Regions from separate parts of the Thalassospira sp. SM2505 genome, predicted to be linked through region 1. Evidence: predicted binding sites of a transcription regulator. Region 1 holds the regulator's gene; the other holds the start of a gene.
The links. Region 1 encodes LexA, which represses DNA repair genes until DNA is damaged. Its sites were predicted from a motif close to ATGTTCTANTTTGGTTC; they were not measured.
Positions count from the first base shown of each region.

Region 2: a site for LexA is predicted at 1,618-1,634, ahead of recA (recombinase RecA). Genes of this name have one in related genera too.

Region 1 covers NZ_CM142731.1:2,939,622-2,943,036, reverse strand. Annotated here, with positions in the region: gene ACTU44_RS13890 (ComEC/Rec2 family competence protein) at 1-1,158, shown strand, start outside; gene lexA (transcriptional repressor LexA) at 1,244-1,951, opposite strand; gene moaC (cyclic pyranopterin monophosphate synthase MoaC) at 2,107-2,586, opposite strand; gene trpC (indole-3-glycerol phosphate synthase TrpC) at 2,605-3,402, opposite strand; gene trpD (anthranilate phosphoribosyltransferase) at 3,399-3,415, opposite strand, start outside.
Region 2 covers NZ_CM142731.1:3,849,541-3,852,955, reverse strand. Annotated here, with positions in the region: gene ACTU44_RS18110 (carboxypeptidase-like regulatory domain-containing protein) at 1-163, opposite strand, end outside; gene ACTU44_RS18105 (DUF4198 domain-containing protein) at 163-957, opposite strand; gene nikR (nickel-responsive transcriptional regulator NikR) at 1,056-1,535, shown strand; gene recA (recombinase RecA) at 1,819-2,892, shown strand; gene ACTU44_RS18090 (NIPSNAP family protein) at 2,998-3,303, shown strand; gene ACTU44_RS18085 (helix-turn-helix domain-containing protein) at 3,332-3,415, opposite strand, start outside.

The sequences.
Region 1 (3,415 bases):
GTGCCCACGCAACGCGCCTTTATCATGTTGCTGGTTGTCTGGATCGCCTTGTTGCTTGATCGCCGCGCCATTTCGTTACGCTTGGTCGGTGTTGCGGCTATTGTCGTTTTGATCTTGCGTCCCGATGCCGTTCTGGGAGCCAGCTTTCAGCTGTCCTTTGCTGCTGTTGGTGCGTTGGTGGCATTCTATGACGGGCCCGGCCGTCGATGGCTTGATCGTCAGGGTATGAGCCCCTGGTATGTCCGTATCGTGATCTATATCGCTGGATTGCTGGTCACCGGGATCATTGTTACAGCAGTGACGGCACCGATAATCGGGTTCCATTTCGGACGCATTTCGATGCTGGGGATTGTTGCCAACCTGATTGCCATCCCGGTGATGGCATTCTGGGTGATGCCGTTGATTGTTGCGACACTGATATTGATCCCGGTCGGGTTGGGCGGTGTAACGCTTGCCTTGATGAAACCCGGGCTCGCCGTCCTGATCAGGACGGCCTCCATCGTCGCCGATCAGGAATGGGGGCTTTGGTACGTTTCGGGGCTGAGCTTTATCGCAGTTTCCTGTTTGTTGCTGGCACTTTCCTGGGCGATGATCTGGCGTGACAGGGCCGCCATTATTCTGGGTGTCCCGCTTTTACTGATTGCTGTGTTTGCGCAATGGCAACATCAAAGCCCGAATATTCTGGTGTCAGGTGATCGTGAAAACTGGGCTGTCTTCGATCCGGATGACGGTGTCCTTCATATTCCCGACGGGCTTGGTGAGTTTCAAAAATCGGTCTGGATGAGCCGCTTCGGCATGCGACGTGAGGATGAAGACCGCTACGTCAAAACCTGTGAGACGGACCCGTGTCTGGTCGGGATTGGCGCGGACAGTGCCAAGACAAACATCATCATTGCAAGCAAGCTTCTCAACCCGTTTTATGCCTGTCGGAATGCCGAGATTGTCATCAGTCTGACAACAGACCTGCCAAGGCAAAGCTGTCAGGATGCCGGGGCGCAACACATGATCGATGACGATGTCTTGTGGTGGCAAGGTGGCGTGGCCTTAAGCGCAGGCAGCAAAGATAGCGATGAAATATCACTGCAAACAGTGCGCGCAACATCCGGACACTGGCCTTGGGTCATCGTCGCGCAAAAGGCGGGACGTGCAGCGCGATGAAACAGTTCTTCGAAGTTTAAAAAAAAACGCCCGGATGCATCGCACACCGGGCGGTTTTCAAAAGCTGTATGGCAATGGGCGGAGATCAGTATTGGCGCAGCAAGCCAACCAGACGTCCCTGAATGCGCACGCGGTCCGGTGACAGCGCACGGGTTTCATAGCGCGCATTGGCCGGTTCAAGCAGAACCTCACCGCGGCCACGTTTAAGACGCTTGAGCGTGGCTTCGCTGTCATCGACAAGGGCTACGACAATCGTGCCATCATGGGCCTGTTCACAACGCTGGATCAGCACCGTGTCGCCATCAAGAATACCGGCTTCGATCATGGAATCACCCGATACCTCAAGCGCATAGTGATCACCAGAACCCAGAAGGGCTGCCGGGACCTGCACCATGGTGCTTTGATCGCGCAGCGCCTCGATCGGGGTACCTGCGGCAATCCGACCATAAAGCGGTAGTGAAATGGCTTCTCCGGCCTCGGAAAATGCGGTTGGGACGGTTGCCGGACGGTGTGATGCCTTTCGCGCACTGGCAATGGATGTGACATTGTTTGGCGTTTCAGGTGCCTCGTCGTCACTGTTTTCCGGAAGCCGGATGACTTCCAGTGCACGGGCACGATGGGCGAGGCGACGGATAAAGCCGCGTTCCTCAAGCCCGGTGATCAGCCGATGAATGCCTGATTTGGATTTAAGGTTCAGGGCCTCTTTCATTTCATCGAAAGAGGGCGAGATACCGTGATCGCGAAGGTAATTGTCAATATAGACCAGCAACTCATATTGCTTGCGCGTCAGCATGATATTTCCCGAACCTGTAGCAAGAACAAAAAGGATACACAGATGTTCTACTTTAGTTCTTTTGCGCGGTCAAGCACCTGCGCATAAAAAGCACAGGACGGATGTCAGAAACGCGAAACAATGTCCTGAAACAGAAGGAAACCGGGGGAGCCCGATCAGTCGGCGATATAGGTGCCGGACTTTCCGCCTTCCTTGCGGGTGACACGAATATCGGTGATCTGCATCGCCTTATCGACCGCCTTGCACATATCAAAGACGGTCAGGGCCGCAACAGAGGCAGCTGTAAGCGCCTCCATCTCGACACCGGTCTTGCCGGTGGTCTTGCAGGTTGCCGTAATATCGACCCCGTCAACATCATCGGCCAGTTCAAGATCAACCGTGACCGAAGTCAGGGGCAGGGGATGGCACAGCGGGATCAGATCGGGAGTCTTTTTCGCCCCCATGATCCCGGCAAGCTGGGCAATGCCAAGAACATCGCCCTTTTTATGGCCGCGATCCGCAATCAGCTGTGCTGTTTGCGCAGACATCAGTACACGTGCCTTGGCAATGGCAATTCGGGTGGTATCGGCCTTGGCCGAGATATCGACCATGACGGCGTTACCACCTGCATCAATATGTGAAAGCTTGTCTGCCATTATTCTGTCTGTCGCCAATCAGGCCGCAAGGCCAAGAAGATTACGGGTTGCTGCGGTCACATCATCCTGACGCATCAGGCTTTCACCAATCAGGAAGCATTGCGCGCCGACCCTGGACATGCGTGCAAGGTCTTCCGGAGTAAACAAGCCGCTTTCAGCCACCAGCAAACGGTCGTTATCAACCATGCCAGCCAGTTCTTCGGTCGTGGTCAGCGAAATTTCCATGGTCTTGAGGTTGCGGTTATTAATCCCGACCAGTCGTGATTTCAGTTTCAGCGCGCGTTCAAGTTCCGGTGCATTGTGAACTTCGATCAGAACATCCATGCCAAGGCTGTGCGCGGCATCTTCAAGTTCAGCCGCCAAGCCATCGTCAAGGGCCGCCATGATCAAAAGGATACAATCAGCACCAAGTGCACGTGCTTCGGTGATCTGATAGGGATCAACCATGAAATCCTTGCGCAATGCCGGAAGGTCAACAGCCGCACGTGCCGCCACCAGATAGCTGTCATCGCCCTGGAAATAGGGAACGTCAGTCAGAACAGAAAGGCAGCTTGCCCCGCCAGCCTGATAGGCTCTTGCGAGTTCCGGCGGATTGAAATCCGGGCGGATCAGACCTTTGGACGGTGATGCTTTCTTGATTTCGGCGATCAGGCCGTAACGACCGTTCGCAACACTGGTTTCAAGGGCATTGATAAAGCCGCGCGGTGCTGACTGTGCCTTTGCTTCTGCTTCAAGCGTGCCAAGGGTTTTGCGCGCCTTGCAGGCTGCGACATGGTCACGTTTGTCGTCACAGATTTTTTGAAGAACGTCACTCACGCTGCGTTTCCTT
Region 2 (3,415 bases), 910 kb from region 1:
CGGCAAAAGCCATCGGGCTTCCGTCGGTATAGCCAAAGCGATAGCGAACCGTCGTATCGCTATCGACCAGCTGCCATCCAGCCCCATGGGCAAAAGCATCTTCTGGTCCGGCAAAAAGCAGGACCAGAAGAACTGGCAGCCATCGAAGAGGGCGTGCGAACATTATTCCTGACCATCCACATAGAAGCTCAGCGTGGCACGCAGGTTGTGAACCCGAACATCTTCTTGCGGGTCGGAAACGTCGGCTGCGACACGTACAACCCAAAGACCCGGTGACGAAATGCGGACTTTGGCAATTGCACTGCCGTGCTCGTCGGTGAGTGTTTCACTGTAATAGGCCCAGGATGACGGGGTATCGGTGAACCCGGCATAGGTCGCAAGAACAGTTGTCGTTAAAGGGTGGCCATCCAGCAGAATTTGAAACTCGGCATCGGCCCCGATTGCGGTTTTGCGCGGATCGGCAAGCGGCACGATTTCAAGTTTGTCACCAAGTGCTGCGGTGATGAGGTCGTTTTCTTGCGATCCGCCAACCAGGTGTTTGGCGAATTTTTCATACCGCGTTGATGTGATTGCATCGGCATGCTGATCAAGCCTGCCTTCAAGCCAGCCGTCAGGCGTTTGCGACCACACGACCGGAAGGCGATGGCTATGGAGCCAGGCTGATTGATCAGGATAGGTAAAGGACGCCACAAGATTGGGGGCATCGGGGTTTGTGACCACTTCAAGGTCGGTTTTTCCCGCTGGTGTGATCAGTTGGGCGCGCACATGGCTGGTAGCTTCGGCCTCTTCGGGGATGCCGAACTGATGGGTCGAATCCATCGTCAGGACCGCACTGCTGCCGGGGGCGACATCTGTCTGGCTCGTGCGGGCAATGAATTCATGGGCTGCCGCTGCGCTGCCCAAAAGGCATCCGGTCGCACCAATTATCAGGGCGCGTGCGAACTTTGATTGAAACATCTGCTATCCTTTGGGAAATTAGGTCTGTAAAACAGGTGGTATGAATTTTTCAAAATTGTTCATACATGTCAAGACGATGATTCTGAAAGGGAATTGCCATGACCCGCGTGACGGTATCGATTGAAGACGATCTGATGGAGGCCTTTGACGCCTTCCTCGAAGGCCGTGGCTATACCAATCGGTCCGAAGGGTTCCGCGATCTGATTCGGGAAAAGCTTCAGAACACCAAGCTCAGCGAGGATGCTGACGGCGTCGGTATCGCCGTTCTGAATTATGTCTATGACCATGAAGAACGCATGCTGGCATCCCGTCTGATGAGCACCCAGCATGAACACCACAACCTGACGGTCTCGACGGTGCATTTCCACATTGATCACGATACCTGTCTTGAAAGCGTGACCCTGCGTGGTGCGTTATCGGAAATTCGGACCTTCGCCGACAAGGTTCTTGCCCAGCCCGGTGTCCGTCACGGACAGCTTTATACGGTTCCGGGCGAACTGCATGTTGAAACCCATCATCATGGCAATGATCATCATGGTCATGCGCATAAGCATGAACACCTGAAAATCACCAACTAAAGACAGGTTTCTTATCCGGAAATGCTGCACCCCGACCGAATTCTGGTCGGGGTTTTTGATTCTGGCGATAAATTCTGGCATCGAAGAGAAAAAGAACAAACTTGCAACATCCGATTTTTTATGAGAGTGTTCACATTATGTTCTCAAGCGTTCTGCTGACGTGAACAGGGAAAACAGTCTGTCTGGGCAGCAGGTTCTTCAAGCGGTGGCGTTCCGCATTTAGGTCCGGGGAACCGCCTGCGTTGCATCCTACCCGGCCCTGTGGAATAAGAGAGTTCGAGCAATGATTCAGACCGCGCTGCATTTGGTGGATAAGGATACTATGGATAAGCAGAAGGCACTCGAAGCCGCCCTTGGGCAGATCGAACGGGCATTTGGCAAAGGTTCGATCATGAAGCTGGGTCAGCGGGATAGCGCCGTTGACATTTCAGCCATTTCGACCGGTTCACTCGGTCTTGATATCGGTCTTGGGATCGGCGGTTTGCCGCGTGGCCGTATCGTTGAAATTTATGGTCCGGAAAGTTCGGGTAAAACCACGCTGGCCCTGCACACCATTGCCGAGGCGCAAAAACTTGGCGGGACCTGTGCCTTTGTCGATGCGGAACACGCGCTTGACCCGGGCTATGCCCGCAAGCTGGGTGTGAATACCGACGAACTTCTGATCTCGCAGCCTGATGCCGGTGAACAGGCGCTTGAGATTGCCGACACGCTGGTCCGTTCCGGGGCGATTGATGTTCTGGTCGTTGACTCGGTTGCTGCCCTTGTACCGCGTGCCGAGCTTGAAGGCGAGATGGGCGACACCCATGTTGGTCTGCAGGCCCGCCTGATGAGCCAAGCCTTGCGTAAACTGACCAGCTCGGTTTCGCGGTCGAACTGTATGGTGATCTTCATTAACCAGATCCGTATGAAGATCGGTGTGATGTTTGGCAGCCCGGAAACCACCACCGGTGGTAACGCGCTTAAATTCTATGCCTCGGTTCGTCTTGATATCCGCCGTATTGGCCAGATCAAGGATCGTGACGAGGTCGTTGGTAACCAGACCCGCGTCAAGGTCGTCAAAAACAAGATGGCACCGCCCTTCAAGCAGGTCGAATTTGACATCATGTATGGCGAAGGCGTCTCCAAGATGGGCGAAATCCTTGATCTTGGTGTTAAAGCCGGGATTGTCGAGAAGTCGGGTTCATGGTTCTCCTATAACTCGACCCGGATCGGTCAGGGCCGCGAGAATGCCAAGACCTTCCTGCGCGAGAATCCGGAAATGACCCAGGAAATCGAAAAGAGCATTCGCGAGAGTGCCGGTCTGATTGCCGAAAGCATGACCAATATGAGCGAAGATGAACCGGTCAATGACGATTGATCGAGCTGATTTTTCAGCTTAGTTTTCCAAAGGACGGGCCGTGATTGCGGTCCGTCCTTTTGCTTTTGGACGTTAATATAGCTGCCACCGGTCAGGAGCCCCGCCATGATCACCTGCTATCTGAAATATATCATCGACAGCCATAAAATCCCCGAGTTCGAGGAATATGCCAAACGCTGGATTCCCATCGTCAACCGCATGGGCGGCACGCATCATGGCTATTTCCTGCCCCACGAAGGGGCCAGTAACGTCGCCTATGCGCTGTTCAGCTTTCCGAGCCTTGCCGAATATGAAGATTATCGAACCCGTATGGCTGATGACGGGGAATGTCAGGAAGTCCTGAATATGGAAGTTCGGAACCGCTCGATCATTTCCTATGAGCGCAGCTTCATGCGCCCGGTGATGGGCTGACAACGGTAAAAAGGGATACCCTACAGGGTCAGTCAGCTTGTGACTGTTGTTGCCACTGGCTGGGCGTCTTGCCAGTAATGCGCAGAAATTCCCGATTGAAGTTTGACTTGGT